DNA from 3 places in the Glaciimonas sp. Gout2 genome. Region 1 is predicted to be linked to each of the others. Evidence: predicted binding sites of a transcription regulator. Region 1 holds the regulator's gene; each other region holds the start of a gene.
What was found. The regulator sigma-54, encoded in region 1, starts transcription at its own class of promoters, with help from an activator protein. The targets are predictions, from matches to a motif close to TGGCANGNAANCTGCTTT.

Region 1 (7,499 bases):
GATTTAATCAATACATCGCGTGAACGCATTAAGGCTGCTGCACCGCAGACGGTCGATGACGTGCGGGATGCGGCGCCACTGATTGCTTTCTCGGACCCAATGGCGCGTGAGGCCATTGCACTGAAACAGTTCTTGCGTGAAAATCTTTATCGCCATTATCTAGTCAATCGGATGACCAGCAAGGCCAGGCGGATCGTGGTGGAGTTATTTGACTGCTTTGTTAATGAACCGGCTTTGCTGCCGCCGGATTATCAGTTAATACAAGCTGTTACGCAGCAAGGGCTCCCTGATCCACAGGTTGATAGTGTCCAATTGCAAGCGCGTCAAGTCGCCGATTACATCGCGGGGATGACCGATCGTTATGCAATACGTGAACATCGCCGGTTGTTTCTGGTCGATGATGGACATTTATAATCTCCTTTGTTGAATCGCGTTACGTCATTGCGTGATGGCGCAGCAGATATCAATGCGATGATACATAGCAATATACGTTTTGATATCTGAACGTCTTATCGTACTTTCTGTCAATACATGTCGTCGCGTTATTCTCATACGAACATAAAAATGCACCGCTGTTTTTATTGAGTTGGATCAATGGCTGCATTGACAGGATGATCGGCGAAGTGATCAGCTGATGTTTCTTATATATTTTTGCGCGTGTTTTTGTTTGCTTTTTCGTCTTTATAAAAGGGACTTTACATGAAATTTATCTTTCAACCGGCATTACGTTTAGGTCTGGTGATCTCTTTAGTCTCTACCGCCGCGATGGCATTTTCTTTGGCGGATTTGAGCAATCAGGATGCCAACTCAGGACTGAAGGCGGCGCTCAATAAAGGCGCGGACGTTGCAGTTGCCAAGCTGGGCGTCGAAAACGGATTTTTAAATAACGATAAAGTAAAAATCGGATTGCCAGGGATGCTAGAGAAAGCACGACCGCTGCTTAAAATGACAGGGAAGGGCCAACAACTGGATGATCTGGTCGTGTCGATGAATCATGCCGCAGAGTCTGCCGTGCCATTGGCGAAGCCGTTGCTCCTGAATGCGGTGAAATCCATGTCGGTCACGGATGCGAAGAATATTCTGAGTGGCGGCGACACATCGGTAACCGATTTTTTCAGAGAGAAAACTGCCACCCCGTTAGGAGAAAAATTTCTCCCGATAGTAAAGAAAATCACCGACCGTAACGGTGTATCCACACAATACAATTCGACGATGGGATTGGTCAGTAAAACGGGTCTTGTGCCAGGTCAGGCGGCGACTGTTGAAGGCTATGTCACGCAGCGCACCTTGGATGGCTTGTTTTACATGATAGGGGAAGAGGAAAAAGCGATTCGACGTGATCCGATCGGTGCTGGCAGTGCAATTATCGGAAAAGTTTTTGGCGCATTAAAGCAATAGGCTGCGGCATACCATCGTCATGGTATTTTTGATGTGGACCGAATTGGGAAAGTTACGGGTCTGGCGACTTTATGAAAACTCTTTTGAGAGTGACGTTATAAAGCTTCTTGCTTAGTTATTTGTTTTGGCCGCTGTTTGAGGTGTACCCGGTTGCGTTCGAGACATTCGAGACATTCGGCGATGCCTCCGAACACTGCTAAACGATGCAAAGTGTTACGAACATATTCGGGCAGGGCGTGTGTAAGTTATATAATTTTAAAATGACAAAGGGCGCATTAACTGCGCCCTTGCTCATTTGTCAGTATAGTATTTTTCAATTTATTTATTGAGCAATACTTACGTTGACCGCATTAGAGAACCCCGTCCATCACGTTGCTGCGATGGGCAAATCCTCAGGTAGATGCTTGATTGCCGAATGTTGATGATTCTGCAATTTGTCCTTATATTTAATCACTTGTCGATCGAGTTTGTCGATTAACAAATCGATGGCGGCGTAAAGGTCATGCGCAATGCTCTCGGCATGCAGGTCTTTGCCTTTAACGCGCAGATTAATTTCGGCTTTTTGACGCTTTTCTTTCTCTGTGATTTTGTCTACCGTCAGGATCACACTAATATCTATGACCTGATCGAAGTGGCGCTTGATACGCTCCAATTTGCTTAGCACGTGTTCGCGAATGGCGGGAGTTACGTCGAGGTGATGCCCACTAATTGTGAAATTCATACAGCGCTCCTATCAAGTGTGTCGTTGGCGGTTCGGACCTGGACGATTAATTCAGTGTTGAATCACCAATTTATTCATCAACCATAAATCAATCAGTCAGAACACAGCGACGTTTGTGCAAACAAGCAAACAGCTATAAAGATTTACGCAAATTGACCGGCGGAATTCGTAAAGCTTCGCGATATTTTGCGACGGTGCGACGGGCCACTACCATACCTTGTTCCGCGAGCATGTCGGCAATCTTGCTGTCAGAGAAAGGACTTTTAGAATCTTCCGCTCCTATCAGTTGTTTGATTAACGCCCGTATCGCCGTTGAGGAAGCCTCTCCACCTGCCTCTGTAGCAACATGGCTGCCAAAGAAATACTTTAATTCGAACATCCCGTGTGGGGTGAGCATGTATTTCTGAGTAGTTACACGTGAGATAGTACTCTCGTGTAATCCTAGTGTATCAGCTATTTCGCGCAACACAAGAGGTCGCATAGCAACCGCCCCATGTGAGAAAAAATTCCGTTGACGCTCAACAATTGCCTGCGCTACACGCAGTATGGTATCGAAGCGCTGACGCATATTTTTGATCAGCCACTTTGCCTCCTGTAGCTGCGAGTTAAGTGATCCCTCGCTCTTGCCCTGCTTGAGAATGTTGGCATAAAGAGCATTAACTCGAAGCCTTGGCATAACGTCATTGTTGAGCATTACCTGCCAACCATTTTTTGTTTTTCTGACAATTACATCTGGTACGACATAATCTGACGCACCGCCAGCAAAGGTCGCGCCGGGATGAGGATTACATTTTTTGATAATAATTTGTGCCTCGCGCAAATCTTCATCATCACACTCCAGCGCTTTTTTGATTTTATTAAAATCGCGCTGGGCAAATAAGGTCAGATAACCTTCAACGATTGTTAGTGCCAGTCGGCGTGTGACGAACGCTACTTTGGGAAATGCTTTGATTTGCAATGCGAGGCATTCTGACGCGTTGCGTGCTCCGACACCATTTGGGTCGAAGCTTTGGACCATCTTCAAGGCCATCGACAATTCTTCGATCTCGATATCAAGTTGCTCTGGAAGACGTGCAAAAATATCGTCTAGTGATTCCTCCAGGTAGCCGTTTTCATCAAGCGCATCAATGATCAACTCGATCAATGCACGGTCGCGTTGCTGATCAACAGCTTCACGCATTTGTTTGAGCAAATGTTCGCGCAACGTCGATTCGCAGGCTTCTAATTGTGGTCGTGAATCCTCATCATCTGGGGCTTTGGAGGTTCGGGAAACGTCGTCAAAGCTCCATTCGCTGTCAGTATTGCCGTTCTCTTGATTGTTTTCGCCAGACTCAGGGGCTTCACCACCGCCCTCGGGCTCTGTAGGCGAGCTGCTTACTTCGCTGTCACCAGGTGGCGCATCCATTGTTGAGGCGCTGGTACTGATCGCCCCGTCGGCGAGTAATCGCACTGAATTATCCAAAGGATCGTCTAGACGTTCCAGTAACGGATTATCCGAAAGGATGTGTTCGAGTTCCTGATGTAACTCCAACGTAGACAACTGCAACAATCGAATCGATTGCTGCAGTTGCGGGGTTAGCGCCAGATGCTGCGAGGTACGGAGTTGAAGAGATTGTTTCATGGGCGCTAGGGAATCCGTTGAATCCGTTACATGCGGAAATGTTCACCCAGATAAACTCGTCGCACAGATTCATTGGCGATGATGTCGTCTGGACTGCCGCTGGCTAGCACGCTACCTTGGTTGATGATGTATGCCCGGTCACAAATGCCGAGCGTTTCGCGCACATTATGGTCGGTGATCAAGACACCGATGCCGCGCTCTTTAAGGAACCTGACGATACGTTGAATTTCGATAACGGCGATAGGATCAATACCGGCGAACGGCTCATCAAGAAGCACGAAGCGCGGATTAGTGGCTAAAGCGCGGGCGATTTCGACACGTCGTCGTTCACCACCGGATAAAGATAACGCCTGATTTTCTCGCAATTTCTCAATTTGCAATTCTTGCAGCAGCGAATCGAGTTTGTCCGAGATCTCATCTTTAGTCAGTGCGTTGCCGTTTGGCCGCTGCAACTCAAGTACCGCACGAATATTGTCTTCGACCGTTAGCTTGCGAAAAACAGAGGCCTCTTGCGGCAGATAAGACAGACCAAGCACCGCGCGTTGATGAATCGGTAAACGCGAGATGTCAACGCCATCTAAATCAATTGTTCCACCATCCGATGGCACCAGACCGACGATCATATAGAACGAAGTCGTTTTTCCAGCGCCGTTAGGACCAAGCAAGCCGACGACCTCGCCGTTATTTACTTTCAAAGAGACATCGCGGACTACTTGGCGCGCGCCATAACTTTTTTGCAGCCCTTTAACGATCAAGGTGCTTAAATTTGTAGAGGTCATCTTATTTACTCTTCGGCTGGATGACTGCTTTGATGCGGCCCGCGCCAGGTTGACTATTGCCGGAAACATTGTTACTGACCGAGTAGAACTCCACGCGACTATCGTAAGAGATGAATTCGCCGTTTACAACATCGGTGACTTTGGTCCCTTGCAGACGTCGCATTTGCGCTTTCGAAAATAATTTAACGATTTCAGTTTTATCGTCGTACTCAATTCGCTCAGCTTCACCTTCGATCCATAAGTCAGGACCGCCGTCGCGCTTTTGGCGAAACGTGGCTAAGCCACCGGGAGGTGCGTATAAGGTGGCAAATTGATAGCCTGATGGGTCCGTCGTGACGACGACTTTGTTGGCTTTCATGATCAGCGTGCCGCGGGTCAGTATCACCTTGCCGGTGAATATCTTTACTTGTTTTACGTCGTCCAGCGTGAACTGGTCTGCGTCTACGTTGGATGGTTTATCTGCGTCAGCTTTTTCAGCATGGGCACCTGAAATACAAGTCAGTTGCAGCGCGAGTAGGGTTAAAAATAGAATACGTTTCATAAAAATCCTGAAAGGGGATACTGGCACTAAAAGCAACAATGGCTTCAATAGGATTATCCGGTAATCATGTGAGTTATTTAGTCTGCCGCGGTGTTGCGCGATAGGTGCCACGGACATTGTTTAATAGGCGTAATTGCATAGTCGCATTATTGGCATACATACCAACACCGGTCATTTTCGACTGATCGATCGTGATTTCGACCGCTTTGTTGCTTGTCATAATGTCATCATCTGGCAATAGCTGAAGGTACTCGGACTGCAAATGAAGCTTTGACGACTTTGGCGTCGCTGAGCGGTCTGCGTTCACATTGCCGTACATATTCACTTTACTGTTGTTGTCTTCGATTTTGGCAGTATTGGAGCGCAAGGTCATCGGCGGTTGTTGTTTATCAAGGCTACGAATGACGGGAAGAATCACGTCAAATGAATCGTCGGCGGGATTGTGCGTCAGGCGTTGACCTGAGATGTTGTAGCGTGGCTGACCATTAAGTGCGAGTTGCACATAATTAAAATTTTCGACGTAATAATCAGGCGCAACACGCGGCGCACCCGGCAATAATTGCTCTGTATTTTTACGCATCACTTCCATGATCCAGAAACTACCGAGAGTGAGTGCCACACACACCGTCAGCAGCAGCATGAAGCGTAGGCGAAAAGTTGACCGCAGGTTTTTCATGCCGCCTCTATGACGCCGGTCAAATACTGTGCCAAAGCGGCGGCGTACTTGCCTTGCGCACGCAGAATTAAATCACAGACTTCACGCGCAGCGCCTTGCCCGCCGTTTGCCTGCGTAACATAGTGAACGCGCGATTTGACCTCCTGATGACCATTGGGGACACTGACAGCAAAACCGGTACGCGTCAAAATAGGCAGGTCAATGATGTCGTCGCCAATAAAACCGCAAACATCTGGGGTAAGGTTGGTATCGGCCAATAACGCGGCAAATGCGGTATTTTTGTTATGCGCGCCTTGATAGACGTGCGTAATGCCGAGATCGCTCACCCGACGGCTGACGATGGCTGAGCTGCGCGCACTGATAATGGCGGTGATAATCCCTGCTTGTTGGAGTAATTTGATGCCGAGTCCGTCGAGTACATTGAAACGTTTTATTGCCTCTCCGTCGGGACCAAACAATATGCCACCATCGGTCAACACGCCATCGACGTCAAAAATCATCATCTTGATTTGGGCGGCGCGCGCCATGACTTCTGCGGGTATGTTAATAGTATTGGGGGCGGCTACCATCAAATCACCTTGGCACGGGTCAAATCATGAATATGTAGCGCACCGACCAGTTTGCCATCGGCATCTGCCACCAGCAACTGGTTAATTCGGAACTCTTCCATGATTTGTACAGCATCAACTGCCAATTGGTCAGGGCCAACAGTACGCGGATTAGCATGCATCACGTCGGCAATTGTCAGCTTGGAAAAGTCCTGTACGTGTTCAATTAGGCGTCGCAGATCGCCGTCGGTGAATACGCCGACAGGGTGAAATTTATCGTCCACGATTGCCGTCATGGCAATACCTTTGTGTGTGATTTCGAGCAATGCTGCCGATAACGATACTTCTGCGGTGACCGCAGGAATATCGGCACCGCTGCGCATAACGTCACGCACGTGGGTCAGTAAGCGTCTGCCGAGCGCGCCGCCAGGATGGGAGCGAGCAAAATCTTCTTCACGAAAGCCACGCGCATCCAGCAATGCTACCGCCAGCGCGTCACCTAGCGCCAAGGTCGCGGTAGTGCTTGCAGTTGGCGCAAGATTAAGGGTGCACGCCTCTTGGTCTACTTTGACGTTGAGATGAACTGTTGCTAACTGTGCAAGGGAAGAGTGGTCATTGCCGGTCATGGCAATTAGCGTCGCGCCCATGCGTTTAACGATCGGCACGATCGCCATTAACTCGGCGGTTTCGCCGGAGTTGGAAATAGCGATAAAAGCGTCATTTTCTGTCACCATCCCAAGATCGCCATGGGCGGCTTCGGCGGGATGAATGAATAAGGCCGGTGTGCCGGTCGATGCCAGCGTTGAGGCAATTTTTCGGGCTATATGACCGGACTTGCCGATACCAGAAACAACGACACGACCGGTACAGCTCAACAATAGTGCGACCGCTTGCGCAAAGGGAGCTTCAATGGCCCCCATTGCACTGTCGGCAGACATCCCGGCGCTGTCAGAAATACGGTTTTTTAGCGCAATTATTGCATCCGCTTCGATTTGTAGCGTTTGACACGCGAGCTCAAGCGCTCGTTTGGCGTTAAAAGATTTTGGCAAGATTTTGGCATGGATTACACTCATCTCGAAAGTATAAACGAATTCCTAAAGCAAAAAACTTGCCAGTGTCATTATGGTGCAATTAATATCGACATATTGCACGGTGGTGTTGCGTACAGTGTCGGATAATCATTTTAATTATTAAATTAATTATTAAATTAATTAT
Region 2 (7,499 bases), on a different contig from region 1:
CGTATTTCAGCGTTATGCGGTCAATCCTGCAGGGCATTTGAGGCGGGATTAAATTAACATCTGCTGATGTTTCTTCGCATTTTTTGCTTAGCATTGCGCAGTATTCTACTTAGGGTTTTTCATTGCAATTGTGCGATTGGTATGTTTTAACATCGCTTCTGGCATTGAAGTTAGACCAAATCAATATCGTCCGCCAGACTGACAGCGGACGATATTGATTTCGGTGCATCTTTCCTTGTTGGGCTCACACTCTATGCATTTTATTTATCAGGAATGCGTAGCATTTGTTCATGCCCCCATCCAAGGCAAGTCGGCCTTGCACCATCCACCCACAGTTTTCCGATGTCCTGCGGCGTCTTTATCGCCTTCAAATCCTTCGAGAATATCAAAGCAAGCGACGTAGCCGTTTTCAGTCGCTAGCGTTGCTGCGTGACGCGAGCGTACGCCCGATCGGCACAGGAAGACTAGCGTTGTTTGTTTATTGGCAAATAATGCTAATTGATTTAAAAAGTCGGGGTTTGGCGTACCGCCCGGATATTGCGTCCATTGCACAGCGGCGTGTTGTTTCTCGTTGATCGTCACCCGACCAATCCAATCCCTTTCTGCATTGGTCCGAACGTCGACTAAAATTGTATCGGGACTAGCTGTTAACAACGCATAGGTCTCGGCTGGCGTAAAAGCGCCTGCATACGGTAAGTTTCCGGCTTGACCACGGGTGCGGCCGATTTCTAACAACTTCGCGGTGCCTGGCATGTTGTGTCTCCGAATAAAATGGTCGAATAGTAAAGATACATAACCATTATATGATTGAAAAAGAGTGTCCGAAAAGGATCGATCTTTATTGCACTAAATTGGTGCGCAATAATTCCGCTTGAATTCAAGAGCTTTATTTTGGTGCGTAAATTTGATATTGCCCCTGAATGAAGCATCTAAATTGATTGCGTATCGATAGCTGGCGTTATTTTTTTACAAATAAGCCTCCAAACTAGCAAATATGATGAATGAATAACGAATCGCGTTCCACCCGACGGTGGCATGGATTCTGCTATCATTCTCCGTTGAATTCAGTTGTATCGTTTTCTTGTTGTATTGATATTCTCTTGTTTCGCTTATGTGTTGCTTGCATGAGTGAGGCAGGCAGGACATTTATGCACATATTGAATACCCAAATTTGCAAGTCCATTTAAAACATTCGCAGTACTTTCTGAAATTAGGAGCTCCACATGGCAATGACGGCCGCAGAAGTCTTGAAGATGGTGAAAGACAACGAAGTAAAGTTCGTTGATTTTCGCTTCGCTGATACCAAAGGCAAGGAGCAGCACGTAACTGTCCCTGTTTCCCATTTTGATATGGACAAATTTGAGTCCGGTCATGCTTTTGACGGTTCTTCGATTGCTGGCTGGAAGGGTATTGAAGCATCAGACATGATTCTGATTCCTGATCCTAATACCGCCAACATCGATCCGTTCATGGAAGAAACCACATTGTTCATGCAATGTGACGTAATCGAGCCAGCCGATGGTAAAGGTTATGATCGTGACCCGCGTTCGATCGCCAAGCGCGCTGAAGCGTACTTGAAATCGTCCGGTCTGGGCGACACTGCCTATTTCGGTCCAGAGCCGGAATTTTTCATTTTTGATAATGTTCGTTGGGGCGCCGACATGTCGGGTTCCTTCGTCAAGATCGGTTCCGAAGAAGCATCATGGAGTTCGAGCGCGGACCTGCCAAACGGCAATACAGGTCACCGTCCTACCGTAAAGGGTGGTTACTTCCCAGTCCCACCAGTCGACAGCTTCCAGGACATGCGTTCGGAAATGTGTTTGATTCTGGAATCTCTGGGTATCCCGGTTGAAGTACATCACCACGAAGTTGCAGGCGCTGGTCAGAACGAAATCGGTACCCGGTTCTCGACGCTGGTTGAGCGTGCTGACTGGACCCAGAATCTGAAATATGTGGTCTGGAACGTGGCCCATACCTACGGCAAAACAGCGACTTTTATGCCTAAGCCTATCGTTGGCGATAACGGCTCCGGTATGCACGTTCACCAATCGGTCTGGAAAGACGGCGTCAACCTGTTCGCAGGCGACGGTTATGCTGGTTTGTCTGAATTCGCACTGTATTACATAGGCGGTATCATCAAGCATGCCAAGGCATTGAACGCGATTACCAATCCGGGTACTAACTCGTACAAGCGTCTGGTCCCAGGCTACGAAGCGCCGGTCAAACTGGCTTATTCAGCTAAAAACCGTTCTGCTTCTATCCGTATTCCACACGTGTCGAATCCAAAAGGACGTCGGATCGAAACACGTTTCCCTGATCCACTGGCTAACCCGTACCTGTGTTTTGCTGCGTTGCTGATGGCTGGTCTGGACGGCGTGCAAAACAAAATCCATCCGGGCGAAGCAGCATCGAAAGATCTCTACCATTTGCCGCCAGAAGAAGACAAGTTGATCCCAACTGTCTGCGCGTCATTGGAAGAAGCATTGGAAGCGCTAGACAAGGATCGTGAATTCTTGACCCGCGGTGGTGTTTTCAGCGACAGCATGATCGATGCTTATCTAGAGTTGAAGATGCAAGAAGTACAGCGCTTCCGCATGGCGACGCATCCGATTGAGTTTGACATGTATTATTCGGTGTAATTCGTTACGAGTTCGTAATGAATTTATAACGGATTTGTTTCGAATTTGTATCGATAGATAGCGATTTAAAATATTGTTTTAATTCGTCATATTTTTTAAGCGATATTTTGATCAAAAAAAAGGACCGGAAAAATCATCTTTTCCGGTCCTTTTATACTATTGGACATCGTTTTAATAGTCATTCTGGCACGATAGAATACCAAGTAATTACCTAGCAACTACTTAGCAGGTAGTCACGACAGTCTGGTTTGACTTAAACTAACGTCTTCATTGAATTGCGAAGAGAGTCTATGAAGCACCTCATTCCGGGAATTCTGATCGTTGCTGCCATGAGCGCAATCGGTGGGGCTGCCATGGCCCAAAGTAATATCTATCTTTGTGTCGATGCGCAAGGCACCAGGGAATATAAAAATACAGGTGATACCAAAGGCTGCAAAAAGGTGGATTTACCACCGTTGTCAGTAGCGTCATCACCGCGTCCAGCAGTTGGATCAAACGCGGCGAATAAGTCGTCGCCAGTGACGCCGCCAGACTTTCCTAAAGTCGACGGTGGGACTCAAAAAACGCGTGACAATGACCGCCGTCAGATTCTGCAGGACGAATTAAAGACAGAACAGCAGAAGCTCGCAGATATTGAAAAAGTGTACAACAACGGTGTGCCGGAACGTCAGGGCAATGAGCGCAACTATGCGAAATACCAGGATCGGGTAGCATCGATGAAAGATGATTTGGCGCGCACTCAAAAAAATATTGAAGCGCTTAACCGCGAGCTTTCGAATTTAAAATAAAGATAGTGCGCTATTGCATGTAGCACTTGGTATTAACTTTGCTTGGAATAAGGCCGCGTATGCGGCTTTATTTTTTTGTTATAGATACTGCGCGGCAGCCTGCACTAAGTTCCACTCATTTAAGAGGACGTTGAGGTGTAAAGTGCATTCTCATAGTTTGTTTATATTAAAGAGATTTTTGAATGACAACTAAAACTGCAGTACCGACAGCAACTGAAGGGCTTGAACTACTGGCCTCGGCGGTTCTATTGCTGGACAGAGAAGGACGTATTGTCTATGCCAATCCTACCGCAGAAAGTTTACTCGAAAGTTCGGTTAAGGCACTCAAGCAACAAAAGCTGAGTGATCTATTTTTAAATGGCGGCCAGCTGGCTGCTGTCTTTGAGAAGGCGGTCGCGCATCAGTTTGACGATCTGCGGCAGGATTTGATTTTGGACCGCATTGGTCGCGAACCGCTTTGGGTCGATACCATCGCGAAGGTACTCGACAATCCCGCCACACCTGTTCTGATCGAGTTACGAGAAAATGTTCAACAACTCAGATTAGAAAGAGAAGAACGGCTGTTCGATCAAAGTCAGGTGAATAAGGAATTAATTCGCAATCTGGCGCATGAAATTAAAAATCCTCTCGGTGGCATTCGGGGTGCTGCGCAGTTGCTCGAACTGGAACTGCCCGAGCGTCACCTGAAAGAGTTACGCGAATACACGCAGGTAATTATTAAGGAAGCCGATCGGCTGCAAACATTGGTGGACCGTCTACTCGCGCCGCATCGACGAGCGCACATCGTCGGCGATGTCGACATCCATGAGGTGTGTGAGAGGGTGCGCAGCCTTATGGTCGCCGAGTTTCCGCATGGCTTAAGGATTAATCGCGATTACGACTTGTCGATCCCACAATTTCGCGGTGATAAAGAGCAGCTCATTCAAGCCATACTCAACATCGCGCATAATGCCGCGCAGGCTTTAGCGCACCGTATTCAGGACGGAGATGCCGATTTGACATTTCAGACCAGAATTGTGCGTCAGGTAACGTTGGCGAAGGTCCGTTATCGCCTGGCATTAGACTTGCATATCATTGATAACGGACCGGGTATTCCTATCGACATTCAGGAGCGTATTTTTTATCCTCTCGTATCGGGGCGTGATGGTGGGAGTGGTTTGGGGCTGACGCTGGCACAGACCTTTGTACAACAGCACTCGGGAGTAATCGAGTGCGAAAGTCGCCCGGGCTGTACTGATTTCAGGGTATTGATTCCTCTGCCTTAATAGACTGCGTGGACCGCGTAGTTGTGCAGCTCAGAGGATCACAAGGCCGAAAAGCTACCGACAGAATGCTAACCGCAAGATTATTGAAGCCTGGACACATATGAAACCAATTTGGATTGTTGACGACGACGAATCGATACGATGGGTGCTGGAAAAAGCGCTGGCCCGTGAAAATCTGGTCACCAAGAGTTTTTCGAATGCACGCGATGCGATGGATGCGTTGCAATCCAGCACACCACAAGTGCTTGTCTCAGACATTCGTATGCCGGGGACATCCGGACTTGAATTATTGCAAACAATTAAAGCGCAACATCCGGGCGTGCCGGTTATCATCATCACCGCGTTTTCGGATCTTGATTCAGCCGTCGCCGCATTTCAGGGCGGTGCGTTTGAATATCTCGCAAAGCCGTTCGATCTGGAAAAAGCAGTCGAACTCATTCGGCGTGCGCTGGACGAAAGCTTACGCGAAGTCAATATAGAGCAAGCCTCCGCCGAAACGCCGGAAATTCTGGGTCAGGCGCCCGCAATGCAGGATGTGTTTCGCGCCATTGGACGTCTTTCACAATCGCATGTAACCGTTTTGATAACGGGCGAATCGGGTACTGGAAAGGAACTGGTGGCGCGCGCTCTACATAAACACAGCCCACGTGCGTTACAACCTTTTATCGCATTGAACACAGCCGCAATTCCAAAAGATTTGCTTGAATCCGAATTGTTCGGGCACGAGCGTGGTGCATTTACCGGTGCGCAGGCGTCACGACGCGGGCGCTTTGAGCAAGCTGAAGGTGGAACCCTGTTTCTGGATGAAATTGGTGATATGCCGTTTGATTTACAAACGCGCTTATTACGCGTTCTCTCTGATGGTCATTTTTATCGGGTTGGCGGTCATCAGTCGCTCAAAGCCAATGTCCGTGTCATAGCCGCCACGCATCAGAATCTGGAAACGCGGGTGCGGGAAGGTCTGTTCCGTGAAGACTTATATCACCGACTAAATGTCATCCGTTTGCGCTTGCCAAGTTTGCGTGAGCGACGTGAAGATATTCCCATTCTGACGCGTCATTTTCTAGGACAAAGTGCTAAGCAACTAGGCGTTGAAAGCAAACGTGTTTCCGAAGGTGCGATGCGTTTTATCAGTGCTTTGGACTTGCCCGGTAACGTCCGACAGCTAGAAAATCTCTGCAACTGGATCACTGTGATGGCGCCCGGCCAGACAGTTGAAATCAAGGATTTGCCGCAGGAATTAATTGCTGAATATGATAAGCCGCTTGGCCAGATTAGCCACGATGTGACTGGTAACACCTATGTATCGGCTGGTCTGGCGCCATTTGATCTGCACGTCGCGTCGACTACAAATATCTCTCCGGAAGATGTAAATCGATTTGCAAAGTTGTCAGATACGAACTTAACTTCTGCTGCCAACGATGGCCGAAATTGGATCAGTCTTTTAGAAGTGGAGGCCGCTACGATGCTGACCGGCGGTGATACCGACGTGATGGATGTATTGGGACGGCAATTTGAATCTGCGCTGATCAAGATCGCTCTGAAGCATACTCATGGACGCAAGAACGATGCAGCAATCAGATTGGGGATCGGGCGCAATACTATCACGCGGAAAATTCAGGAATTAGGAATAGCTGGCGCAAAGGACGACTAATCTGTGAAATTGGCAGGGCTAAAGCCGACGCTAGTGAGCGTTGGCTGGCTCGCTGATTATTTAATCGACACCGATTAGCCTCGAAGCAGTCAAAAATGGTGGACACCAGTAAAATAGGGCCTTTACTATCCTGGTGAGGCAAATAATGCGTCTTGCGATCCTGTCCGATCTACACCTGACCGTCGCGGAAATGTCCGTACCGCCCAGCAATTGCGATGTCGTGATTTTGGCCGGAGACATCGCTCGCCCGCAACAGGCGATTACCTGGGCGCGTCAATTTGACGTGCCGGTTGTCTATGTTCCTGGTAATCATGAATATTACGGTGGCAGCCTGACCGGTACTTTGGCAACCTTGCGCACACTTGCAGAAGGTACGAACGTTCATATTCTTGAGCGTGACGAAATGTGCTTGCATGGCGTACGCTTTCTAGGATGTACCTTGTGGACTGATTTTCGACTGGCACCGACCGTCGAAGAATGTGACGCATCAATGACGATGGCCAGCGAGCTTGTTCGTGATTTCAGTCGTATAAAACTGGATGTGGACAATGAAACTTTATTTACGCCTGTTATATCGCGGCAGATTTTTGATCAGTCGGTAACTTGGTTGGGGCACAAATTTGCTGAATCTTTCGACGGTACAACAGTCGTTGTCTCGCACCATGCGCCTACAAGAGATAGTATTCATCCAAAATATGAGGGCTCACCTTTCAATGGATGTTTCGTTTCTGACATTGAAGAAAAACTTGCATCCTGGCAGCCAGCGTTATGGGTCCACGGACACCTGCATGACAGTTCCGATTACCAAATAAAGCAGACGCGTGTGGTGTGCAATCCGCGTGGTTATGTACGCGATGGCATTGCCGAGAATCCGTTGTTCGATCCGCATCTGGTGATCCAGATATGACCGACCAAGGTCTGCCGATCCTGTACACATTTCGTCGCTGCCCTTATGCGATCCGTGCACGTTTGGCGATCAAGGCCAGCGCAGTGCCGGTTCGGATGGTAGAAGTCAGCCTGCGTAATAAACCACAAGCGATGCTGGATTGCTCTCCAAAAGGGACTGTGCCGGTATTGCACTTGCAGGATGGAACAGTCATCGACCAAAGCATCGATATTATGCGATGGGCGCTGGCGATTAACGATCCGCAGG
Region 3 (7,499 bases), on a different contig from region 1:
TTAATTGCCGCTTTGCGCAATGCGGGATCAGTCGCATGCAAGTTGGCGGTGGCGATGACCTGTTGCAAAGTGGCCTGAATGTCAGGATCGCTTTCTTTTTGTAGGGCTTTGTTGATGAGCGGAATCTGGGCCGGATTGGCGTCTTTCAACAAATCGATTGCTGCTGCCATGCGCCGTTTGCTATCTGGAGAGAATAGCTTCAATCCCGATAGCGCACCTTCGACAGCGCCGCGTAGTCGGTTGTTGACACTGATACCTTCTGCATCATCTGGTGTTGCGCCGGATTGATCGGTCGCAGGATTAAACGCCGGGTTGTCAGTCTTCGTGTCGTCGATGATCAGTACATCACCGTTGGGTCGGGAATACAGCGCATCGGTATTAAGCGCATTGAGGATTTTTGCGGCATCTTCGTTAGCGAGTGCTGCAATCTTGTTGACAGCCTCGATACGGACATCCGGATCGTCGCCGGCTAATGATTTTAGGAGTGCTGGATCAACGGCGGCATGTGCTGCCATCGTTTGAATGCAGAGCCAGCCGATGATAAGCGTTTTTTTGAGCCGATTCATTGCATTCTTTTTTGAGTAAGGTAAAGCGTTGTCTGCGGTGACGGACTTGAAGCAAGCCGTCAGAAGCAGTTCATCTCAACAAGAAATGGTGTTGCTAGAGTTTGGTAATGCATCGATACTTTGCTGTATCCTCATTTCCTCATTCGCCGCGCTAAATCTTATGATCATGCGTGGTGAATGAGGCCGTTGACACTTATTGCAATGAGACGATTACAGCTTTTGCTTGCTCTCGTTACCCACGATGTATGGGCTCCAGGGTTGCGCGCGGATAGTGGTCTTGGTCTTGTTGACGACGTTGAACTGACCGTCAGCTTTGATTTCGGCGATCATTACTGGCTTGTGCAGATGGTGATTGGTGGCGTCCATTTCCAATACATAGCCTGACGGCGCATTGAATTTCTGACCGCCCATCGCGGCGATGACTTTATCGGTATCAGTCGATTTCGCTTTTTCTACTGCTTGTTTCCACATGTAGATGCCGACATAGGTCGCTTCCATTGGATCGTTCGTCACGACAGTGCTGGCGTTAGGTAGTTTTTGCGCAACTGCGTAGGCTTTCCATTTTTTAATGAATGCAGCATTGATAGGATTTTTGATCGACTCAAAATAATTCCATGCAGCCAGATGGCCAACCAATGGCTTGGTATCCACGCCGCGCAACTCTTCTTCACCGACTGAGAAAGCAACGACTGGAACGTCAGTAGCTTTCAAGCCCGCATTGCCCAGTTCTTTGTAGAAAGGAACATTGGAGTCGCCGTTGATGGTCGAGATAACGGCAGTCTTGCCGCCTGCTGCAAACTTCTTGATGTTAGCAACGATGGTTTGATAGTCGGAGTGACCGAACGGTGTATACACTTCGTCGATGTCAGTATCTTTGACACCTTTGCTATGCAGGAAGGCACGCAAAATTTTGTTGGTTGTGCGTGGATAGACATAGTCGGTTCCCAGCAGTACAAAGCGTTTAGCTCCGCCGCCTTCTTTTGACATCAGATATTCTGTCGCAGGAATAGCTTGCTGGTTTGGTGCAGCGCCGGTGTAGAAAACGTTTTTCTCTAATTCTTCACCTTCGTATTGGACCGGGTAGAACAACAGGCTGTTGGTTTCTTTGAAAACCGGAAGAACCGATTTACGTGACACTGATGTCCAGCAGCCAAATACTACTGAAACCTTGTCTTGTGAAATCAGTTGACGCGCTTTTTCAGCGAATAGCGGCCAGTTGGAAGCTGGATCGACGACGACCGGCTCCAATTGTTTGCCCATAACACCGCCGTGCGCATTGATTTCTGCGATGGTCATCAGCGCGACATCTTTCAAAGATGTCTCTGAAATTGCCATGGTGCCTGATAGGGAGTGCAGAATACCGACTTTGATGGTGTCGGCGGCAAACGCCGACGGCAGCCAAGATGCTGCGGCGAGTGCGAATGCCCCAAGTGCTGTAGCTTTTAAGACTGTGCGACGTGTCATGTAAATCCCCTTGTTATGTATGGATGAGAGGGCAATCACTATTTGTACTAGCCTCCCACCTGTATTAGCAGGATGCATGCCAATGGCATCACCCTTGGAAATTGCACTGGGGAATCAGTTTTATGACAATAGGGTTATAAGATAGACAGCATTCGAACCGTGGGCCGAAAGTGCGCGTCTTTTGAGTGCGTGTTAGTAAAAGCACAACCTGACTGCGCACTGAGTTAGTGCGGTCGGATTATTTTAGGGCGTGATATTGTTACCACTGCGGCCAGATTGGTGAGCGGAAAACGTGATGAAGTGCTTTGGCGCACGGACTAGCTCCAAAATCCTAACGTAAAAAAACCCGGTTCATAATTTGTGTCACCGGATAGGCGACCAGAGTTTGGAGTACGGGTGGCAGGTCGAGAGGGCGCATCATCATTTTAATAGTCATATCGGCGCGCAGATTGGTGCGCACGGTCGTATTCATCATTGCGCTAATTGTTTTTAAACGTAAGGAGTCGTTGGCGTGTTCTGGTTCGCGGAACTTGAAGACGTGCCGTAAAGCGCATGCACTATCTTCGGTTTTCATTTCAAATGTGCGTCGGCGCAAAGCACCGAAAATATGGCGGCGACTTAAGCCTTCCTTTTGGCGCAAACGGCGAAAATAGCGGAAGAAATGTTTGTAATGATTAACTTCGTCGTTTGCGATCAGCGTTGCTAAATCGCGCATGACAGGCTCATTGGTGCTGCGGGCTAATGCTTGATAGAAAGTGGCAGTGCCAGTTTCGACAACGCAACGGGCGACCATTTCAAGGGCTTTGCTAGGCTCAAGCAGTTCGACCTTGCAATAACGCGAATACTCTTCGAGAAAATCGTTATAGGCAAGTTGCCAGTTGAATTCTGGCCAGACGTGGGCAATGTACGCTTTTAAGGCATTGCCGTGCTGTAGTTCTTCTACTTCCCAATAGTGGGTTAACCAGTCGGCTATTTCTGGATCGTCACCGTAATAAGCAATTAAATTTTGCGTATATAAATCGGAACCGCTTTCTACAAATGAGGCGCAGGCGACGAGATAAAATAGATTTTCGTCCGAACGAACGGCTGGAATATCGATTGTCGAGAATGCCAGGTCGTCAATACGCCAATGCGGGGTTTGCTGATGCTCTGTGGTCGATTCGTCCTCGCTGTGCGTGCTGTGTGTTGTCATGATCGATCTCTCCAAACTAGTTGAGACTGCGGGTGGATAATGAAAACGCATAGATTCTTGCACCACTGCAAGTAGGACGAATAACAATGGATTTGGTTCACTTTCAATAACGTTATCACTCTTACACAGTACACCATCGACACGAGATGCGTAATTTTCGGTCGCATGCTAGGATATTTAGATAAATTTCCGACCAATTCAATGGAGGTAAAAAATGCTCTCAGCTGATAATCAAAATGAAAATATTGACTATCGTGGTTACACCATCGTGCCACTGCCGACGCAAGGCCACGATGATCTTTGGCACGATGGATACCAAATTCTTATTGCTGGCGCTCAGGTTACTAGTAGAAATAATACGGAAAGTGCACATTCGACCCGTGATACGGCGTTCGATAGCAGTGTCGATTTTGCTAAAATTGAGGTTGATAATTTGATTGCGTTGACGGAGTAAACTCAGATTTTAAAAGTTATCAGCGCCATTGATTGGCGTAATGGGGAGCTTGAACTGAGAGTTGTCCTTGAGAACTGTCGATAAAAATCTTACATCAGACGGAGAAGAGCATGCCTGAAGCAGCCTTTTTTGAATCGCAAGCGGGCAGTATTGGGCACCGCGCGCCAACACCCGTCCCGGCGGAAGAGCCACCATTGCCAGGACCGGGACCCGTCCCTAGCCCTGAAGAGGATCCGGTACCAGATCATAATCCGAGCAATTTCTAGATATTTGGCTTTAAAAGTATCTGGACCGGCATAGACAAATTGCGGAGCGCTGGTTTTGAGTCGGTTTAGCGCTCTACAGCGCAGAAGAGCCGCATAAAACTTAGTTAGTTTTATGCGCTTTACCCAATTTCTTCTCAAGACGGCTTTGAAGGCGCTCAAAGCAAATGCTTAAACACCAATACATCACCGCGGCTGCAAGATATAAGGGCAGTGGACGAAAGGTCACGGCGATGACTTCTTTAGTTGCCAGCATCAGTTCCGTGACGGTGATGACCGACACTAAGGACGTGTCCTTTATTAAACTGATGAGTGTATTGCTCATCGAAGGCACGGCAATCCTGATGGCCTGAGGAACGACGATATAGCGCAGTGTCTGCCAATATGTCAAACCGATGCTGTAACTGGCCGACCATTGACCTTTATCCACACCAATAATAGCGCCCCGAAGGCTTTCGGACAGATAGGCTGATGAATTGAGACTTAATGCAAGGATACCGGCAGTCAAGGGAGAAAAATTGATGCCAACGCTTGGCAGGCCATAATAAATCACAAAAATCTGCACCAGCAAGGGCGTGCCGCGTAGCAAGCTGATATAGACGGTGGCAGGCCATTGACACAGGCGCGACGGCAAAATGCGCGCAACCGCCAGCGGAAAACCGAGTAGAAGACCGCCTAGCATTGATGCCACCGCAAATATCAGGGTGTAGCCCACGCCTTTTATCAAGGTCGGCAGTGCAAGCTGCAACAATTCCAGTAATTCCATAATGTCTTTGTGAAAAAATATCCCCGCACGACAATTCGGGCGGGGATAGTTGCGCTGATAAGACGCTCATTTTAAAACAGCTAAGCCGTGAATGGTTTGTTAATGCATTGCATTAATGGCATCCATCTGATGCATCCTTAGATTATCGCCGAAAAAATCTCTTTGGCTTACAAATGATACGTCGCAAATGCTATCACTTTGCAGTCGGCGGTTTGCTGACATCGATACCGAACCATTTCATCGACACTTGTTTAAAACTGCCATCCTTCAGGATGTCTTCAATGGCTTTGTCAAGAGCAGCCTGAAATTTTGGGTTGCCTTTTTGGAACGGAATACCAATTTTATCGACTGCGCCAATTGGTGCACCGGCTTTTAACGGTAGCTTGGTATTTTTTAACAAATAGCCAACCAACAAGCTGTCATTCAAGGCTGCATCAATTCGACCGCTTGCCAGATCTGATAAATATTCTGGCGAGCCTGGATACGTTTTGACATCAATACCTGGGACACTTTTCGCTTTTTGTTCGAAGTTGGTGCCTTGTCCCAGACCAAGTTTTTTACCTTTTAAATCTTCCAGGCTAGTGAAGTTGCGTTTTTCATCTTTACGGACGATCAGCTGCGCACTGGAAATCGTGTACGGAATAGAAAAATCGAATGCTTTTTTGCGCTCATCGGTGATGCCAACCTGATTCAGAATCACGTCATATTTTCCTGCACCCAGGCCCGCCAGAATGCCACTCCATTCAGTCGTGGTGAACTCTGTTTTTACGCCGAGTTTGGCTGCGATCAAATTAGCCACGTCGACTTCAAAGCCGGTAAGTTGACCATTTTTAGGGTCTTTAAAGTTGAATGGAGGGTAATTGCCTTCCATTGCTACTTTGAGTGTTCCGCGTGCTTTGATCGTATCGAGAAGGTCGGCGGCAAAAGCGCTGACCGCTAAACTGGAGATAAGAACGGCAGCGGCGATTTTGGTCAGACTGGAAAGTTTTATTGAAGCCATTTTTAATCCTTCGGTCGGTGTGAATTGAGTGATATCGCTAAGCTAAAGGGATTAGCAAATTGCGGACTTGGGCCATCCGTGTGTATATGTTGATAAAAATTTTAACGACTATATTAAGCGCTCATCCTGACGAATGGGAAGTAATGGTTTGGTTGTTAGATAGTTGTTTAGTAAAAAGAAAAATCTTTTATGAATTTCTTTAGGGTTTTTGTCGCGCCAGATGCAACGTCAATCCTTCAAACTGTTGGTATAGCCCGGCAATTTCGGGGTTCCAATGCTGCACCGCGTCACGTTGTCGCTTGACGGTGTCCATGTCGCCACGCGCAATCGGGCCGGTAAGGGCGATTGCCGGGCCTAGCTTAAAGGCGTTAGTGGCGCTTTCAATGAGCAGTGGTTCGATTAAGCGTAGTGCAACGTCGGGCGCCAAACCCGCCTCTACATATGCTTGGCGGGCCACATCGATTAGCGTTACCAGATAGTTTGATGCAAATACAGCTGCTGCGTGATACAAAATTTTGTTTTCGCGTTTGATGGCGACGCAACATCCGCCTATGGCGTCGAACGCGGGAATCAGTCGGGCGAGCGCTATGCTGTCTCCTTCGCTGCCGCAGTAAGTGCCGGCGAAGTCTTCAACAACCGTTTGTGGATCGGCAAAGCTACGAATTGGATGAATACTGGCAACTGCTGCGCCTTGCTCGGCCGCAGAAATCAGTGTATCGGAACTTAACGCGCCGCTGCAATGGAAGACGACGCTGCGCGCAGAGAGCTTTCCACTAGCGGCAAGTGCTGCACAACAGGCGGCTATCTGATCGTCACCAGCAGCGATCAGGTAGACGTCTGCGTGGCGCAACTCGGCATAGGTGTTGACGGGAGTACCGCCGCCGATGAACGCGCAGGCTCGCTGTGCGCTGTCGGACGAGCGATTTAGTATGTCCAGTAACTGGAATGTCTGGTGCGCGCGCCAAAGCCGCGCAAGCGTTTTTCCCACTTTACCGCAACCAATGATGGAAAAGGTTGATACACGGGAAGCGTGACCAGCGTTTTGCTGGCCAGCTGCATCATCTTTGGCATCTTTAGCATCGGAGGAGTCAATACCGTCAATCGTCTTATCTGCAGTATTGCGCACCTTGGTTAGTTGCCCAGCTGTTCCAATGCTTCCTGCTGTTCTAGCCATTCAGCCTCCAGTTGTGCCAACTCTTTGGCGTAAAACGCCTGATCGGTCAGCAAAGTTGTGAGCTCTTTCTTCTTATCTTTATCGTACACTTCCGGATTGGCCAGATGCGTATCAACGGTTGCTTTTTGTGCGTTACGTTTTGCTAACTGCTCATCTAAACGTTTGATCTTTGATTCGATCGGCTTTTTCAACGACGCGAGTTTTTGACGCGCCTCTGCATCCTGACGTTTTTGTTCGCGGCGGTCTGCGCTGTCAACCTGCGGCGCTGCGGCGGGTGCGACTGCGCTGGTGATTTTTGCGGTTTCCTTGGTTTTAGGTAAGCCGGCATCTTTACCAACGTTTTTGGCAGCAAGCTTGGTTTTGAATAGCCAGTCTTTGTAGTCGTCCAGATCGCCGTCAAACGGTTCCACTTTGCCATCGGCAACGATAATGAATTGATCGGTCGTTGCGCGTAACAGATGACGATCATGCGATACCAGTACCAGCGTGCCTTCGAATTGCGCCAGCGCCATGGTCAACGCTTCGCGGGTTTCCAGGTCCAGATGGTTGGTCGGCTCATCCAGCAGCAGCAGGTTGGGGCGCTGCCAGACGATCAAGGCTAAGGCCAGACGGGCTTTTTC

Region 2: the regulator sigma-54 is predicted to act here: its motif matches at 1,032-1,049, upstream of glnA (type I glutamate--ammonia ligase).
Region 3: the regulator sigma-54 is predicted to act here: its motif matches at 2,095-2,112, upstream of urtA (urea ABC transporter substrate-binding protein).

Annotation. Positions count from the first base shown of each region.
Region 1 is NZ_JASJXA010000004.1:123,108-130,606, forward strand. It holds gene QN379_RS05155 (deoxyguanosinetriphosphate triphosphohydrolase) at 1-414, shown strand, start outside; gene QN379_RS05160 (DUF4197 domain-containing protein) at 700-1,398, shown strand; gene hpf (ribosome hibernation-promoting factor, HPF/YfiA family) at 1,766-2,119, opposite strand; gene QN379_RS05170 (RNA polymerase factor sigma-54) at 2,253-3,740, opposite strand; gene lptB (LPS export ABC transporter ATP-binding protein) at 3,767-4,519, opposite strand; gene lptA (lipopolysaccharide transport periplasmic protein LptA) at 4,521-5,060, opposite strand; gene lptC (LPS export ABC transporter periplasmic protein LptC) at 5,134-5,736, opposite strand; gene QN379_RS05190 (HAD family hydrolase) at 5,733-6,305, opposite strand; gene QN379_RS05195 (KpsF/GutQ family sugar-phosphate isomerase) at 6,305-7,357, opposite strand.
Region 2 is NZ_JASJXA010000003.1:28,523-36,021, forward strand. It holds gene QN379_RS03820 (rhodanese-like domain-containing protein) at 289-753, opposite strand; gene glnA (type I glutamate--ammonia ligase) at 1,224-2,639, shown strand; gene QN379_RS03830 (DUF4124 domain-containing protein) at 2,930-3,427, shown strand; gene glnL (nitrogen regulation protein NR(II)) at 3,610-4,692, shown strand; gene ntrC (nitrogen regulation protein NR(I)) at 4,793-6,346, shown strand; gene QN379_RS03845 (metallophosphoesterase family protein) at 6,492-7,253, shown strand; gene QN379_RS03850 (glutathione S-transferase) at 7,250-7,499, shown strand, end outside.
Region 3 is NZ_JASJXA010000038.1:15,887-23,385, reverse strand. It holds gene urtB (urea ABC transporter permease subunit UrtB) at 1-566, opposite strand, end outside; gene urtA (urea ABC transporter substrate-binding protein) at 777-2,030, opposite strand; gene QN379_RS19240 (ferritin-like domain-containing protein) at 2,362-3,222, opposite strand; gene QN379_RS19235 (hypothetical protein) at 3,437-3,676, shown strand; gene QN379_RS19230 (hypothetical protein) at 3,787-3,942, shown strand; gene QN379_RS19225 (amino acid ABC transporter permease) at 4,043-4,705, opposite strand; gene QN379_RS19220 (cystine ABC transporter substrate-binding protein) at 4,899-5,696, opposite strand; gene QN379_RS19215 (Rossmann-like and DUF2520 domain-containing protein) at 5,905-6,879, opposite strand; gene QN379_RS19210 (ATP-binding cassette domain-containing protein) at 6,837-7,499, opposite strand, start outside.